One region of the Vogesella sp. XCS3 genome, then DNA from elsewhere that is predicted to be linked to it. Evidence: predicted binding sites of a transcription regulator. Region 1 holds the regulator's gene; the other holds the start of a gene.
The links. The regulator sigma-54, encoded in region 1, starts transcription at its own class of promoters, with help from an activator protein. The targets are predictions, from matches to a motif close to CTGGCACGCTTCATGCTT.
Positions count from the first base shown of each region.

Region 2: a site for sigma-54 is predicted at 3,643-3,660, ahead of glnK (P-II family nitrogen regulator). Genes of this name have one in related genera too.

Region 1 covers NZ_CP085530.1:3,552,980-3,561,634, reverse strand. Annotated here, with positions in the region: gene LCH97_RS17040 (SIS domain-containing protein) at 1-719, shown strand, start outside; gene kdsC (3-deoxy-manno-octulosonate-8-phosphatase KdsC) at 728-1,252, shown strand; gene lptC (LPS export ABC transporter periplasmic protein LptC) at 1,249-1,812, shown strand; gene lptA (lipopolysaccharide transport periplasmic protein LptA) at 1,802-2,302, shown strand; gene lptB (LPS export ABC transporter ATP-binding protein) at 2,299-3,027, shown strand; gene LCH97_RS17015 (RNA polymerase factor sigma-54) at 3,033-4,436, shown strand; gene hpf (ribosome hibernation-promoting factor, HPF/YfiA family) at 4,496-4,816, shown strand; gene LCH97_RS17005 (hypothetical protein) at 4,846-5,046, shown strand; gene ptsN (PTS IIA-like nitrogen regulatory protein PtsN) at 5,157-5,615, shown strand; gene hprK (HPr(Ser) kinase/phosphatase) at 5,608-6,564, shown strand; gene rapZ (RNase adapter RapZ) at 6,545-7,396, shown strand; gene LCH97_RS16985 (NusG domain II-containing protein) at 7,399-7,770, shown strand; gene LCH97_RS16980 (Gx transporter family protein) at 7,751-8,302, shown strand; gene LCH97_RS16975 (flavin prenyltransferase UbiX) at 8,272-8,655, shown strand, end outside.
Region 2 covers NZ_CP085530.1:2,050,336-2,058,990, forward strand. Annotated here, with positions in the region: gene LCH97_RS09735 (undecaprenyl-diphosphate phosphatase) at 1-244, opposite strand, end outside; gene LCH97_RS09740 (thiol:disulfide interchange protein DsbA/DsbL) at 316-921, opposite strand; gene LCH97_RS09745 (SPOR domain-containing protein) at 937-1,551, opposite strand; gene LCH97_RS09750 (YifB family Mg chelatase-like AAA ATPase) at 1,666-3,180, opposite strand; gene LCH97_RS09755 (accessory factor UbiK family protein) at 3,187-3,459, opposite strand; gene glnK (P-II family nitrogen regulator) at 3,708-4,046, shown strand; gene LCH97_RS09765 (ammonium transporter) at 4,070-5,377, shown strand; gene LCH97_RS09770 (ClpXP protease specificity-enhancing factor) at 5,458-5,889, opposite strand; gene LCH97_RS09775 (glutathione S-transferase N-terminal domain-containing protein) at 5,984-6,586, opposite strand; gene LCH97_RS09780 (cytochrome c1) at 6,820-7,581, opposite strand; gene LCH97_RS09785 (cytochrome bc complex cytochrome b subunit) at 7,595-8,655, opposite strand, start outside.

The DNA of each region.
Region 1 (8,655 bases):
TGGGCATGGTCACCACGCGTGATGTCATTCTGGCGCTGTCCAACTCGGGCGAAAGCGACGAAATCATCGCCCTGCTGCCTGCGCTCAAACGCAAGGGGATCGCCATCATTGCCATGACCGGCCGCCCACAATCTACCTTGGCGCAAGAAGCCAATGTGCATCTGGACGTGGCGGTAGACAAGGAAGCCTGTACCCTGGGCCTGGCACCCACTACCAGCACCACCGCGGCACTGGCTATGGGCGATGCCCTGGCGGTAACCCTGCTGGACGCACGCGATTTCAAACCGGAAGACTTTGCCCTGTCCCACCCCGGTGGCAGCCTGGGCCGCCGCCTGCTGGTACACATCAGCGACGTGATGCACAGTGGCGATGCCCTGCCGGTGGTACACAGTGGCGCGTCGTTGAAAGACGCCCTGCTGGAAATGACCCGCAAAGGCCTGGGCATGACGGCGGTACTGGACAAAGACGGCCGCCTGGCGGGCATCTTTACCGATGGCGACTTGCGGCGTACGCTGGATCATTCGCTGGACCTGGCCGGCCTCACCATCGACGACGTCATGGGCAAGCAGCCCCGCACCATTGCGGCCAACCTGCTGGCGGCCGAAGCAGCCAAGGAAATGGAGCTGCGCAAGATCAACGGCCTGCTGGTGGTAGACAGCAGCGGCGCGCTGATTGGCGCACTGAATATGCACGACCTGCTCAAGGCAGGCGTGGTGTAAGGATTACCATGCAAAAAATGACTGACCTGGCCAAACGCACCCGCCTGCTGATCCTGGACGTAGACGGCGTGCTCACCGACGGCCGCATTTTCATTACTGCCAGTGGCGAAGAATTCAAAGCTTTCAATACGCTGGATGGCCACGGCCTGAAAATGCTGCAAGCCACCGGCGTACAGCTGGCCATCATCACCGGCCGTGCCGCCCCCAGCGTGGCACACCGCGTACGCGGCCTGGGCATAGACCACTACTACGAAGGCGTGCACGACAAACGCACCGCCTTTGCCGACCTGCTGGCCAAAACCGGTATCGCCGCTGAAGACTGCGCCTATATCGGCGACGACGTGATCGACCTGCCGGTAATGAGCCGCGTCGGGTTGGCCGTTGCCGTACCGGATGCGCCCAGTTTTGTCCGCCAGCACGCCCACTTTGTCACAGGCAACCGTGGTGGCCGTGGCGCCGTGCGCGAGCTGTGCGAGCTCATCATGCAAGCCCAGGGCAACTTTGACCGCGTCATGGCCAGCTACCTCGAATGAACCGTGCCGCCAAACTGTTTCCCCTTGGGCTGATGCTGGCTCTGGGCCTGCTGTCGTTCTGGCTGAATGTGCTCACGCAATGGCGCTCGCCCGAACAACACCAACTCGACCCGTCGCAGCCCGAGTACACCATTGAGCAGCTCAAGATCACCCGCTTTGACGAGCAAGGCGTACCTGTGCAACGCCTGAACGCCAGCAAAATGTGGAAGCTACCGCAAACCGAGCTGGTGTACATGCAGCAACCCGACCTGAAACAGTTCCGCCAGGGGCTACTGGACTACACCCTGCGCTCTGACCAGGGGCGATACGCCCGCAGTACCGGCCTGGGGCAGTTTGATGGCCATGTGAACGTGCTGCGCCAGCCGTACGGCCAACAGGCCGCTGTTCATTTGCAAACGCCGTCACTGCTGGTCAATAGCCAAAGCGGCATTCTCAGCAACCGGGCGCCCGTGACGATCGACGATGGCCAGTCGCGCATCAATGCTGTTGGCTTTTACTACAATCACCCGGCCGGGCAGCTGAAACTGCTATCTCAAGTAAGGATTTCCTATGCGCCATAGCCTGATGCTGTTGCTGGCACTCGGCACCGTATGCAACCCGGTATTTGCCGAAAAAGCCGACAGCAGCAAACCTATCGAAGTCAATGCCGACAGCGCATCACTCGATCAAAAGCAAGGTATCAATGTATTTGAGGGCAATGTCATCATTACCCAGGGTACGCTGAACCTGCGCGCGCAAAAAACCGTCGCCACACAAGATGCCAGTGGCCGCCAGAAACTGCTGGCAACCGGCAGCCCGGTGTACTTCCGCCAGAAACTGGACGGCAAGAACGAATTCGTGGACGGCAACGCCAGCCGCGTGGACTACGACTCGGCCAACAACACCGTCATTCTTACCGGTAAAGCCCAGGTCAAGCGTGGCAAGGATATCGTGAACGGCGAACAGATCAGCTACAACACCGTCACCGAGATCTACCAGGTCAAAGGCCAGAGTGCCAGCAATGGCAGCGGCCGTGTCACCATCATCCTTCAGCCGCAGGAAAAACCATGAGCCAAAGCCGGCTGAGCATCCAGCACCTGAAAAAAACCTTCAAGAAGCGCACTGTGGTGCGGGATGTCTCGATGGACATCGCCAGCGGTGAAGTCATCGGTTTGCTAGGCCCCAACGGCGCGGGTAAAACCACCAGTTTCTACATGGTGGTAGGCCTGATCGCGGCCGAAGCTGGCCAAATCCTGCTGGACGGTGAAACCATCACGCACTTGCCCATCCATAAACGGGCACGCCTGGGCCTAGGCTACTTGCCGCAAGAGGCCTCTATCTTCCGCAAGATGACGGTAGAAGAGAACATCCAGGCAGTGCTCGAAGTAGCCGGCTTGTCGGGTGAAGCGCTGGATAACGAACTGCAGCTGCTACTGGACGACCTCAACATCGGCCACCTGCGCGAAACCAATGCCATGGCGCTGTCGGGCGGTGAACGCCGCCGCGTGGAAATTGCCCGTGTGCTGGCCACCAAGCCGCGTTTCATCCTGCTGGACGAGCCATTTGCCGGTGTTGACCCCATCGCGGTGATTGATATCCAGAAAATCATTTCTTTCCTGAAAGAGCGCGGCATCGGCGTACTGATTACCGACCACAATGTGCGTGAAACCCTGCGCATCTGCGACCGCGCCTATATTATTTCTGAAGGCCGCGTGCTGGCATCAGGCCTGCCGGACGAACTGGTTAACAACGAACAGGTTCGCCAGGTGTACCTGGGCGAGCATTTCCACCTGTAAGCGAAATGAAACAAACCCTCCAGCTCAAAGTCAGCCAGCAACTCACCCTGACACCGCAACTGCAGCAGTCCATCAAGCTACTGCAAATGTCCACGCTAGACCTGTCCAGCGAACTGGAGCGCTATCTGCTGGAAAACCCGCTGCTGGAGCGCAGCGACGGTAGCGACAGCCCGCCAGCAGAAGGCGATGCCCCCGCGCCCCAGGAAAGCAGCAACGACACCGCAGAAGATCGCCAACAAGACAGTATGGAGCTCACCGACTGGGGCAGCGGCAGCAGCGGTGGCAGCCGCGATGGGGACGACGAATTCGACCCTATCCTCAACGCCCCATGCCGCCCCACCCTGCGCGAGCACCTCACGGCACAGATGCGCGAAACCCAGCTGGGGCAACGGGATAGCGCGCTGCTGGCATTGCTGATTGACGAGCTGGACGACGACGGCTATCTGCAAACTCCGCTGGAAGACGTTGCCGCTGAACTACCGCTGGAGCTGGATGTCGAAGCAGAAGAACTGGAAACCCTGCGCAAGCTCATGATGCAATTTGAACCCATGGGCATAGGCAGCCGTGACCTGGGGGAATTTCTGGCACTGCAGCTGGGCAACCTGCCACCGCACACGCCGTCACTCCCGCTGGCGCGTCTGCTGGCCGGCGAGCACTTGGCGTTGCTGGGTAGCCGAGACTACACCAGGCTGAAGAAAATCCTGGGCGTGGGCGAGGCCGAATTACGCGCTGCGCATAGTCTTATTGCCACGCTGAGACCACGGCCAACCAGTGGTTTTGACCAGGGCGAGACACATTATGTCGCGCCGGATATCCATGTAGTGCGCCGTGGTGGCCGCTGGGTAGCCCAGCTGAATCGGGGCTCGCTGCCAAAACTTCAAGTAAATCAGCTGTATGCAAACATGCTGCAGCAGCGCGACAGTAGCCATAATCTTTCGGGCCAGTTACAAGAGGCCAGATGGCTGGTAAAAAACATTCAGCAACGGTTTGACACCATCCTGAAAGTGTCGGAATCTATAGTTGAGAGGCAGCAAGCGTTCTTTGAACTCGGTGAAGTGGCCATGCGCCCGTTGATCCTGCGAGACATTGCAGATGAGCTGGGTTTGCATGAATCCACCATTTCCAGGGTAACCACCCAGAAGTATCTGCTGTGCAGCCGCGGGCTGTTCGAGCTGAAATACTTTTTTGGTAATGCACTGGAAACGGATAGTGGCGGCGAATGCTCTGCCACCGCCATCAAGGCGCTGATACGCCAGATTATCGACAGCGAGGACGGCAAGAAACCGCTCTCCGACAGCGCCATCGCCGACAAGCTCACGGCACAAGGTATTCAGGTTGCCAGACGTACGGTTGCCAAGTATCGTGAAGCTATGCAGATTCCGCCAGTTAGCCTTCGCAAGGCCTTATAGAAGTGCCAAAACACCGGTGCGGCCAGCCCGACCGCACTGTTAACAGAAGGAGTCAGGGTATGAACCTCAAAATTACCGGTCTACACCTCGAAGTTACCCCATCGATTCGTGAGTACATCGAGAGCAAACTCGAACGCATCACCCGCCACGTAGATAATGTCATTGGCGTTAGCGTGACGCTGTCGGTTGATAAACTGGTACAAAAAGCGGAGGTCAATGTTCATCTGGCAGGCAAAGACATTCATGTCGAATCGGAAGAAGCCGATATGTACGCCGCCATCGACACACTGATGGATAAACTGGACCGTCAGGTACTGAAGTTCAAAGAAAAACAAGGCGAGCACCGGGTTAATGCCCAGCAGGTCGATGCCACCTTGTAAACCAGCACGATGAATAGAACGGGAGCCAGATGGCTCCCGTTTTTGTTTTCATGTCGCAATATGGTCATTTTTTTGCCTGTCTTGCCGATTTCCATGCTTCACCAGAGGGTAAACAGGGCAAAATGCGCATGCTCGGTCCGGGCCGCCAGATTCGCCAACCATACCGCATCATCTGCGTGAGCAGCCTGGATGTGCCGGGGCAGGCAGAACCCGGGCGCCAGACAATATGAGCGTGATACGCAGCGGCACTTATCCGACCCAGGCGGGTCTTACCCTGCCCTATTGCAAACAGCCGACTCGGCGTAGAATGGCCGACGGTTTTTTCCGGCAAATGTAAATCATGAGCTTGATTGGCAAGATTCTTCCGCAGCAGAACGTGCTGGCGGATGTAGATGTATCCAGCAAGAAACGCCTTTTCGAACAGGTAGGCCTGATGGTTGAAAACAGCCATGGCATCGCCCGTAGCGACATCTTCGACAGTCTGTTTGCCCGCGAAAAGCTGGGCTCTACCGGGCTGGGCCAGGGTGTAGCCATCCCGCATGGCCGGGTAAAAGGCCTGAAAGAGGCCACCGGCGTGTTTATACGCCTGGCCAGCCCTATTCCGTTCGACTCGCCAGACGGCAAGCCGGTCAACCTGCTGTTTGTCCTGCTAGTACCCGAGCAGGCTACCGACCTGCACCTGCAGGTGCTGTCCGAGCTGGCGCAGCTGTTTTCCAGCCGTAGCCTGCGCGAAAAAATGGCCAGCTGCGACGCGCTAACCCTGCACGAGTTGCTCACCGGAAACGCCACCCATGCCTAATATCAGTGTGCGCCGCCTGTACCAGGACAATCAGCACAAGCTGAGCCTGAGCTGGGTCGCCAGCCGCGCCGGCTCTGACAACCTGATCTCTAACGAAGAACAGCGGCCAACCCAGGCTCTGGTCGGCCACCTGAACTTTATCCACCCCAACCGGGTGCAAGTGCTGGGTCTGGCCGAGGTGGAGTACCTGAACAAGCTGGAACAAGCAGCAGCCCGCACCGCGCTGGACCAGCTGTTCCACAAGACCATGGCTGTGGTGATTGTCGCCAACGGCCAAGCCGTACCCAAACTGCTGCACGACTACTGCCAGACGCACAATGTGCCACTGATGAGCACGCCGCTGGAAAGCCCTTACCTGATGGACGTGCTGCGCATTTATCTGGCACGCGCGCTGGCGGTATCCACGGTGATGCATGGCGTGTTTCTGGATGTGCTGGAAATCGGCGTGCTGATCATGGGCGACTCGGCCATGGGTAAGAGCGAGCTGGCACTGGAGCTGATCTCGCGCGGCCACGGCCTGGTAGCCGATGATGCGGTAGAGCTTTACCGCATTGGCCCGGAAACGCTGGAAGGCCGCTGCCCACCGCTGCTGCGCGACTTTCTGGAAGTGCGCGGCCTGGGCATCCTGAACATTCGTACCATCTTTGGCGAAACCGCCGTGCGGCCCAAGAAAGTACTCAAGCTGATCATCCACCTGATGAAAGCCAACGACCAGGCCATGCAAGCGCTGGACCGCTTGAACATCCAGTCCGAGACCCAGGACATTCTGGGCGTGACGGTACGCAAGGTTGTGCTGCCCGTCGCAGCCGGCCGTAACCTAGCCGTACTGGTAGAAGCCGCCGTACGCAATTACATTTTGCAGTTGCGCGGCATAGACAGCACGCGCGAGTTCATCGACCGCCATACCAATCTGCTACGGGACCAGGAACATGCAGCTGATTCTGATTAGTGGCCTATCCGGCTCCGGCAAATCTGTTGCACTGCGCGTACTGGAAGACAGTGGCTACTACTGTGTGGACAACTTGCCGCCCACCATGCTGGCCGACGCCATTGCGCTGTACCACGAACACGGCCACAGCCAGATAGCCATCAGCGTAGACACGCGATCGGCACCAACCCTGGCCGCCCTGCCTAATGCCATCAAGGCGCTGCGGGCACTGGATATCGACGTCCGCCTGCTCTACCTGGAAGCCAGTACCGATATCTTGGTCAAGCGCTTTTCCGAGACACGGCGCCGCCACCCGCTGTCCAATGGCCACCTGACCGTAGAAGAATGCATCCGCCTGGAGCGCGAGATGCTCGAACATGTCGGCGAGCTTGGCCACCGTATCGACACCAGCCACTTGTCAGCCAATGCACTACGGGGCTATGTGAAGCTGCTGGCCGGCGCCGACGGCAGCCGCATGACGGTGGTGTTCGAATCTTTCGGCTTCAAGCACGGCATCCCGCTGGATGCCGACTTCGTGTTCGACGTGCGCTGCCTGCCTAACCCCTACTACGAAGAGGCTCTGCGGCCGCTTACCGGCCGCGACCAAGCCATCTGCGACTTCTTTGCCGGCGAGCCGGAAGTACAAGCCATGGAAGACGATATCCGCACTTTCCTGGCCACCTGGCTGCCACGCTTCAAACAGGACAACCGCAGCTACGTCACTATCGCCATCGGCTGTACCGGTGGCCAGCACCGCTCGGTTTATCTTACCGAACGGCTGGCTGCCAGCTTTGCTGACGAGCAGGTGCTGATCCGTCACCGCCAGCTAGGTGGCCGCAGCGGCGACCACTAGCCGTGCATCTGGCCCTGTTCAAGGCAGGTGACGTGCTGGTTGCGGCCATACTGGCCCTAAGCTGCTTCGGCAGCTTTTATTTTCTGTGGTACCACAGCGGCCGCGCCAGCCACGTGCTGCTGTACCAGAATGGCCAGTTGGTACAACGTTGGCCGCTGCGGCTCGATAGCCGGTTTACCTTGCAAGGCCCGCTGGGGCCAACCATTGTCGAAATACGCCAGGGGCGGGCGCGCATCGCTGCCGACCCCAGCCCACGCCAGTATTGCGTACAGCAAGGCTGGCTAAGCGGCCCGGGCAGTACCGCACTCTGCCTGCCCAACCGCACGGCCATTACCCTGGAAGGCGATAGCGGCCATGACTCGCTGGCATACTGACACCGCGCTACAGCCCAGCGCCTACGACCTGCAGCTGGCCAGGTTGGCCGCAGTCGGCCTGGCTCTGTCGCTACTGGAGGTGGCGATCCCCTCGCCCTTGCCCGGCATCAAACCCGGCCTGGCCAATATCGTTACCCTGATTGCCCTGTACCAGCTAGGCTGGCGTGCCGCCGTATGGGTGAGCCTGCTGCGCATCGTGGCCGCCGGACTGATGCTGGGCAGCCTGTTTACCCCCGGTTTTTGGCTAAGCTTGGCGGGCGGCGCAAGCAGCGTGCTGATGCTGGGACTGGCCAGCCATCTGCCGGCACGCTATTTCAGTGTGCTGAGCCACAGTATGCTGGCCGGCATGGCCCATCTTGCAGGACAATTACTGCTAGCGCGGCTATGGCTCATCCCCAACGATGCGGTCTGGCAGCTGCTACCCCCTTTAATGCTTAGCAGCCTGCTGGCCAGTATGGCCACCGGCTTGCTGGCCCTGAAACTGCTGGAGCAACTCACCCCATGCCAAGCCAAACCATTACCGTCGCCCTGACCGGCGCCTCCGGGCTGCCCTATGGCCTGCGCCTGATAGAGTGCCTGCTCGCAGCCGGCGTGCGCGTATGGGTACTGTATTCCCAGGCAGCCCAGGTAGTGGCACAGCAGGAAATGAACCTGACCCTGCCGTCACGCCCGGCCGCCTTTCAGAGTTGGCTGGAAGCACAATACCAGCCAGCCGAAGGCCTGCTGCGCGTCTACGGGCGTGAAGAATGGTTTGCGCCACCCGCATCGGGCTCCAACCCGGCAGATGCCATGGTGGTCTGCCCCTGCTCGATGGGTACGCTGGCTGCCATCGCAGCCGGTAGCAGCGACAACCTGATCGAGCGTGCCGCCGATGTCAGCATCAAG
Region 2 (8,655 bases), 1.5 Mb from region 1:
AACGCTGCGCCTTGGCATCATGGGTAATGCCGGTGGCGAGCGAGACAAAACGTTCCCGGTACTGGAACAGCACCGCCAGAATGGCACCAAACTGGATAGCAATCTCGAAGACTTTGCCTTCGTTCTGGAAGTTGATCAGATCCCCGACCACAATCAGGTGGCCTGTACTGGATACCGGCAGAAACTCGGTCATCCCCTCGACAATACCCAAGAGCAGCGCCTTGGCGAGCAATAGAAAATCCACAGAGAACCTTTTGTACTTAAGTAAAGAAAACAGGCCGCCCATCACGGGGCGGCCTGCTATGTCACCGCAGCTTACTTGCCGCGCGCCTTGATGATCAGCTCATCAACAACCTGCAACAGGCGGGCAGGCTCGGCTGCCATGGTAGCGTACTTGCCGGCCACGACAATGGTAGGGGTACCCTGGATAGCATAGTCGCGGGTCATTTTACTAGCGCGGCCAACCTGGGCATTGATACCAAAAGATTTATACGTCTGCATGAAGGCCGTGACGTTCACGCCAGGCTGTGTTGCCAGCCACTTGCCCAGTGCAGCTTCGTCAGCCAGGTTGATCTTTTGCTCTACCATGGCCTTCAGTGCCGGGGCATGCAGCTTGTCCAGGGTCTTGGTGGCATTAAAGGTAGCAAACAGACGGGCCAGCGGCTCCATCTGCGCACCCCAGACAATCTGCTCACGACGGAAGCTTACATTGGCAGGCAGCTTTTTGGCCCAAGGCGCCAATACCGGCTCCAGATGGAAGCAATGTACGCAGTGATAAGAGAAGAACTCGATCACCTCCACTTTGCCAGGCGTCGCCACCGGTTGGGGCTTGGGCAGAACCGTGTAGTCTTTACCTTCCACAATCGCGGCATGGGCAAAGCCGGTAAGGGTAAACATCAGGGCAAGCAACCACTTCTTCATGACAGATCTTTCGTCTTATTTAGCAGGTAATTTTACAAGCGACGCGTCAACACCTTCCTGACGCAGGCGGGCCTTCAATGCATCGACATCTTCCTGACGCTCGAATGGCCCGATACGCACACGGTGTACCAAGCCTTTTTCGGGCAGGTTAAGCGACTGGATCTTGGCTTCCACCCCCATCAATGCCAGCTTGGCTTTCATATTGTCTGCATCGCTTTCCGACTGGAAAGCGCCGGCCTGCAAGAACAGGCGTGGCAGCGCTGGGGGCTGCGCCGCATCTGCCGGCTTGCCATCCTGCTGGATAGCTTCCTGCTGACCAGGAAGAATCTTGTAGAAATCAAAGCGCTGCCCGTCCGCATCCGCCGGCGCTGGCTTTGCTGGTACCGCAGCAACAGGTGCCGAGGCCGGCACCACAGCCGGCACCGCTACCGGCGCGGGCACAGGTACCGGTGCAGCCGTAGTGGCAAGCTTGGCACCCGGCTCAAGCAGCTCGGCAGCAGGCAAAGAGGCTTCCTCTTTGCCCTGCATCTTTTCGAGATTACTGAAAGGCGTAGAGGCACGATTCAGGTACATGGTCATGCCTACGGCAATACCCACACCGACAATTAGCCCTACCAGCACGCCAGTCATCAAACCACCACTACTCTTGCCAGCTGGCGCACTACGCCCCCCTGCTCGGGAGGTATGCTTCAAATCTCTGTTACTCATAAGCCCACTATATTAATTTTAATCTTGCCATGCTGTTTACTTGCCCGCGGCAAAGCCGGCCAACCCTCGCCGGAACTGTACCGCCTGCAGGATATGCTGGCGTGACACTTCCTGGCTTCCCGCCAGATCGGCCAGTGTGCGCGCCACACGCAATACGCGGTGATACGCACGGGCTGACAAATCCAGTTTTTCCAGTAGCTGATTGAGCTGCTGCTGCAAGACTGGCGACAAGGCACAGTGCAAAGCGAGCTCGGCAGCTTGCAAACTGGCATTGCTCTTGCCCTGACGCTGCCACTGACACTGCCGGGCGGCATCTACCCGCTCACGCACCCGCGCGCTAGACTCGCCAGCGGGTAACGTCTGCAACTCGTCAAGCGAGAGCGACCCGACTTCTACCATCAAATCAAACCTGTCCAGCAACGGACCCGACAGTTTACCCCGATAGCGCAAAACCTGCTCCGGCGTACAGCGGCAAGTGCGACGCGCATGCCCCAGGTAGCCACAAGGGCAAGGGTTCATGGCGGCCAACAGCTGGAACCTGGCCGGATAACACACCTGACGCGCGGCACGGGATATATGAATCTCTCCAGTCTCAAGAGGTTCCCGTAAGACCTCCAGCACTTTGCGGTCAAACTCGGGCAATTCATCCAGAAACAGTACGCCATGATGCGCCAGCGTGATCTCGCCCGGGCGCGGATCTGACCCGCCGCCCACCAACGCCACCGCGGAAGCGGTGTGATGCGGGTGCCGATAGGGCCTAACGCACCATAAACGCACATCAAAGCCTTGGCTGCCCAAAGACTGCACAGCAGCACTCTCTAGCGCCTCATCTTGGCTCATTGCCGGCAAAATGCCGGGCAAGCGTGCGGCCAACATGGACTTCCCCGTACCCGGAGGGCCCTGCATCAACAGGCTATGCCCACCGGCAGCGGCCACTTCCAATGCCAGCTTGGGCAAGCCCTGACCTTTCACCTCGTCCAGATCGGGATAAACCACCTGGCCTTGCCATCCCTCGGGATAAACGGTGCGTTCCAGCAGGCTGATGCCTGATAGATGTGCACAAACTTCTACCAAGCTATCCGCAGCATAGATCTCGACCCCCTGCACCAAGGACGCCTCTATTGCACTACTTCTGGGCAGGATAAAGCGCCTGCCACTACTACGTGCCGCCGCCACCATGGCCAATGCACCACGAACAGGCCTGAGCTCCCCGCCCAAACCAAGCTCACCGGCCAATTCGTAGCCGGACAACACATCTAGTGGCAGCTGGCCATCTGCGGCCAACAATGCCACAGCAATGGGTAAATCAAAACGGCCCGACTCTTTCGGTAAGTCGGCAGGCGCCAGATTCACCGTAATGCGACGGGCCGGAAAATCAAAACCGGACTGGATGATCGCAGCGCGCACCCGTTCGCGACTTTCCTTTACCTCGGTATCCGGCAACCCTACCAGGGTAAAGGCGGGCAGGCCGTTAGCCAGGTGCACTTCGACCGCCACCTCGGGTGCACTGATGCCGGCAAGCGCGCGGCTCAAGCAGACCGCGAGCGACATACAGATCTAGCTAGGGTCAGCCTGCGCATCCGTACTGGCCGGCGTGGCGCTTTGCGTTTCGAGCTGCACCAGACGGAGCTCCAGCTCGGTCAGCTGAGCCCGGGTTTGCGCCAGCACTTCCTGCTGGATATCAAACTCTTCACGCGTCACCAGATCCATACGGCTGAACGTTGCAGCCATCATGGCTTTCACGTTCTTTTCCAGATCTTTAGCCGGGCTGGCAGCGATGGTTTCGGAGATTTTATTGCTGATTTCGTCGAACAGTTTCTGACTGAGCATGATGACGCCTTGACTTTGGCATGATGAATGCAGGGCAGTTTAGCAAAAAGTGCCCTCCCCTGCATAAGCGCAGACGCACCATTACCGAGCAAGCCCATCTTAAAGCGTGCAACATAGCAAGAACGTATCGAATACAGAAATGGAAATTGCTGCAATTGATTGAAATATAAAGAAAATACAACTCTGGCACAGTTCATGCATAGGCAGATTTGTCACACTCACTCATTACTGAGCACCAAGGAGCCAACATGAAACTGGTCAGCGCCATTATCAAGCCCTTCAAGCTTGACGAAGTCCGTGAAGCCCTTTCCGCCATCGGCGTGCAAGGTATTACCGTTACCGAAGTGAAAGGTTTTGGCCGCCAGAAAGGCCACACAGAGTTATACCGTGGCGCAGAATATGTCGTGGACTTTCTACCGAAGGTCAAACTGGAAATTGCCATTAGTAACGAGCAGCTGGATCAAGTAGTTGAAGCCATCGAAACAGCCGCCCGTACCGGCAAAATCGGTGATGGCAAGATCTTCGTCTACGATCTGGAGCAAGTGGTTCGTATCCGTACCGGTGAAACTGGCGCCGACGCCGTTTAAGCCTCTGCTGAAAGGACAATAAAATGAGCAAGAAACTACTCTCGCTAGCAGCACTCGGCGCACTGTGTACAGCTTTTCCGGCGCTGGCCGATGGCGCGCCAACCCTAGTGGAAACCAAAGTCATCAGCGCGGGTGATACCGCCTGGATGATGACCTCCACCGCGCTGGTTCTGTTCATGACCATCCCTGGCCTGGCACTCTTCTACGCCGGCATGGTCCGCAAGAAAAACGTGCTGGCCACCCTGATGCAGAGCTTTGCTATCTGCGCGCTGATTACCGTGTTGTGGACCGTGGTGGGCTACAGCTTGGCATTCACCCCGGGCAACAGCCTGATTGGCGGCCTGGATCGCATCCTGCTGGACGGTATGCTGTACCTGAAAGATGAAGGCAAGCTGACCGTACACCCACTGGCTGGCACCATCCCGGAAGCCGTATTCATGATCTTCCAGATGACCTTTGCCATTATCACGCCAGCACTCATTACCGGTGCCTTTGCCGAACGCATGAAGTTTTCCACCATGCTGGTCTTCATGGCGCTGTGGTCTCTGCTGGTTTATGTACCGGTAGCGCACTGGGTATGGGCACCCGGCGGCTGGATGTTTGACCACGGCGTACTGGACTTTGCTGGTGGTACGGTTGTCCATATCAACGCGGGTATTGCCGGCCTGGTAGCCGCGCTGGTTCTGGGTAAACGCGTCGGTTTTGGCCGCGAAGCCATGCCCCCGCATAACCTGGTACTGACGCTGGTGGGCGCATCCATGCTGTGGGTTGGCTGGTTCGGCTTCAACGCCGGCTCCGCTGTAGCCGCTGATGGCCGCGCCGCCATGGCCATGGTCGTGACCCAAGTTGCTACCGGCATGGCCGCCCTGTCGTGGATGGCAGCCGAGTGGATCGCCAAAGGCAAGCCCTCGGTGCTGGGTATTGTGTCCGGTGCTGTTGCAGGCTTGGTAGCCATTACCCCGGCAGCGGGTTTTGTCGATGCCAAAGGTGCACTGGCAATTGGCTTGATCTCTGGTGCCGTGTGCTACTGGAGCGCAACCTCGCTGAAACACATGCTGAAGTACGACGACTCACTGGATGCTTTTGGTGTACACGGCGTAGGCGGCATCATCGGCGCACTGTTGACCGGTATCTTTGCAGTAAAAGAAATTGGTGGTGTGGAAGGCAATCTGATGACCCAGGCGGTAGGTGTAGGCGCTACCGTAGTGTATTGCGCCATCGTGACCTTTATCCTGCTGAAACTGCTGGATATGGTGATGGGTCTGCGTGTGAGCGAAGAAGAAGAGCGCGAAGGCCTGGACGTAGTACTCCATGGCGAGCGCGTAGAATAAGCAGCCTGGCCAAGCGTCGAACTTGGCCGCAAAATAAAACCGCCCGGGCTTACCGGGCGGTTTTTTCATGGGCGCACTGTTTAGCTGCGACGCCCTGGAAACGTGATGACCTTCGCCCCTTGCGGCGCAGCATCGGTAGCAGGCTCGGCCGGGGTAGCGGTCACCTCGGCAGCGACAGATGGGCGCACCGCCGTGTCTGCGAGCTTCTCCAGCTCAAAGCCCATACCTTCACCAGAGTCGCGTGAAAAGATGGACAGCACATTACCGACAGGCACCCAGATTTCACGCGAGATACCACCAAAGCGCGCCGAAAACGAAATCCAGTCATTTTCGATACTCAAGCCCTGCGTAGCACCGTAGCCAACATTGAGCACGATCTCGTTGTTCTTCACAAACTCCATCGGCACCTGCACATTCTCGTCGACCCACACCACCATATAAGGTGTCTGCCCCTGATCGGTGCACCACTGATGAATGGCACGAATCAGATAAGGCCTGGTACTGGCTGTCATGGGGAATTCCTCTGCTGGCAATATGAAAACAGGCCAGCCAGCTCTACGGCAGCAACCCTGCCATAAAGCCTAGCCGGCCTGCCTGGTAATGCTATTACTTGCGCATGGCCTTTTCTGCAGGCGTCAGCGAGTCGATAAACGACTGGCGCTGGAACAGGCGCTCGGCGTATTTCAGGATAGGCGCTGCGTTTTTACCCAGGTCAACACCATAGTGCTCCAGACGCCACATCAGTGGCGCAATGGCAACGTCGATCATGGAGAATTCGTCACCCAGCATGAACTTCTGCTTGGCGAAAATCGGCGCGATGGTTACCAGGCCATCACGAATAGCTTCGCGGGCTTTATTGGCTTCTTTGCCGCTAGCACCGTTTTCCAGCGTTTTTACGTGCACAAACAGCTCTTGCTCGAAACGGAACAGGAACAAACGGGCACGCGCGCGCATCACCGGGTCTGCCGGCATTAGCTGCGGGTGCGGGAAACGCTCGTCGATGTATTCGTTGATGATATTGGATTCATGAAGAATCAGGTCGCGTTCTACCAGCACCGGAACCTCGTTATACGGGTTCATCACGGCCAGATCTTCAGGCTTGTTGTGAATATCCACATCAATGATCTCGAAGTCCATGCCCTTCTCGAACAACACGATGCGACAGCGTTGGCTGAAAGGACAAGTACTACCAGAGTAAAGGGTCATCATGAGGCATTCATTCCTTAAACAGGCTTGTTGATCAAATAACGTGCAATTCTAGCACCTTTGACCCACCACTTTCCACAAAAGTTGCATAAGTCAATGAATAAAAAGAGAAATATCAAAAAACCAATCTGTAGAAAACAGGAAAAGCACACTCCGGCACGCGGAATACAAAAACCCCCTTCGCGAACGAAGGGGGTTTGGCTGGCAGCATCAAGCCGCCCCACTTGGCACATGGCTTAGTGGATGTCTTTCCAGTATTCCTTCTTCAGGAAATAGGCGAAAGGCAACAGCAGCAAGAACAGATACAGCAGTACGGTGTAACCCACCTGATGGCGCTTCACTTGTACCGGCTCACCGATATAAACCAGGAAGTTGGTCAGGTCGGCCATACGCTTGTCAAACTCGGCGGTATTAGCCTTGCCGTTTTCCAGCTTGGTCAGCGTGCCGGCATTCACCAGCTCCAGCTTGTGCTCTTCATGACCGTCTGCGCCTTTATGGGTACGCAGCTCTTGCTCACCTTGCCATTCCCACAGGATGTGCGGCATGCCCACCTTGTCGAATACCAGGTTGTTCCAGCCGGTTGGGCGGCTAGGGTCACGATAGAAGCCACGCAGGTAGCCGTACAGGTAGTCGGCACCACGCGAGCGCGCAATCACGGACAAGTCCGGGGGTGTTGCACCAAACCAGGCCTTGGCATCTTTCTTGTCCATGGCCACGTTCATTTGCTCGCCGATCTTGTCGGTAGCAAACATCAGGTTGGACTTGATCTGCTCTTCGGAAAGGCCAATGTCAGTCAGACGGTTATAGCGCATGGCGCTGGCCGAATGGCAGGACAGGCAGTAGTTCACAAAGGTCTGTGCGCCACGCTGCAAGCTTTCGGTATCCTGGATGTTGATTGGTGCTTTTTCGAGGGCAGGGCCTTCGGCAGAAGCAAACGCACCAACAGCAGGAACCATGAGGGCTACGGCGGCAACCAGTTGACGGATAGTCTTGTTCATAGTGCCCCCTCTATCAGATGAATTTTGCAAACAGGGTAGCGGCCACCAGCGTTACTGCCACCAGTACCACAAAGCGTACCTGGCGAGCTGGAGTGCTCATGGTCACACGGGTCGGAACCGGTGTAGTACCCACGTCGTTCTTGGTATAGAACGGCATGCCCAGGAAGAACGCAAAATAGATAAAGGAGAACAGCTGAGCCACGATGGTGCGCAGGTTGGTGGACGGCAGTGCACCCAGAATACCCAGACCGATAAAGGCGGTAATGAACAGGGTCAGCATGATCTTGAACTTAGGACCACGATAACGGATTGACTTCACCGGGGACTTATCCAGCCACGGCAGGAAGGCAATCAGCACTACGGCAGCACCCATTGCCAGCACGCCCCACACCTGGGTACCGGCAAACGACGGTACTGCGCGCAGAATCGCGTAGAACGGGGTGAAGTACCATACCGGCGCAATATGCGGCGGGGTCTTCAGCGGATCAGCCTGGTCGAAGTTCGGATGTTCAAGGAAGTAACCACCCATTTCCGGCGCAAAGAACACGATCGCGGAGAAGACAATCAGGAACACTGCCACACCCAGAACGTCTTTGACGGTGTAGTAAGGGTGGAACGGAATGCCATCCAGCGGCTTACCGTCTTCACCTTTCAGTTTTTTGATTTCCACGCCGTCAGGGTTGTTGGAACCCACTTCGTGCAGGGCGATCAGGTGGGCTACTACCAGAGCCAGCAGAATCAGCGGTACAGCAATTACGTGCAGGGCAAAGAAGCGGTTCAGCGTCGCATCGCCCACCACGAAGTCACCGCGGATGAATACCGACAGATCCGGGCCGATAACCGGGATGGAAGCAAACAGGTTAACAATCACCTGCGCCCCCCAGAACGACATCTGGCCCCACGGTAGCAGATAGCCCATGAAGGCTTCAGCCATCAGCACCAGGAAGATCAGGGTACCGAATACCCAGACCAGCTCGCGCGGCTGCTTGTAGGAACCGTAGATCACGCCACGGAACATATGCAGGTAAACCACGACAAAGAACATGGATGCGCCAGTGGAGTGCATGTAGCGGA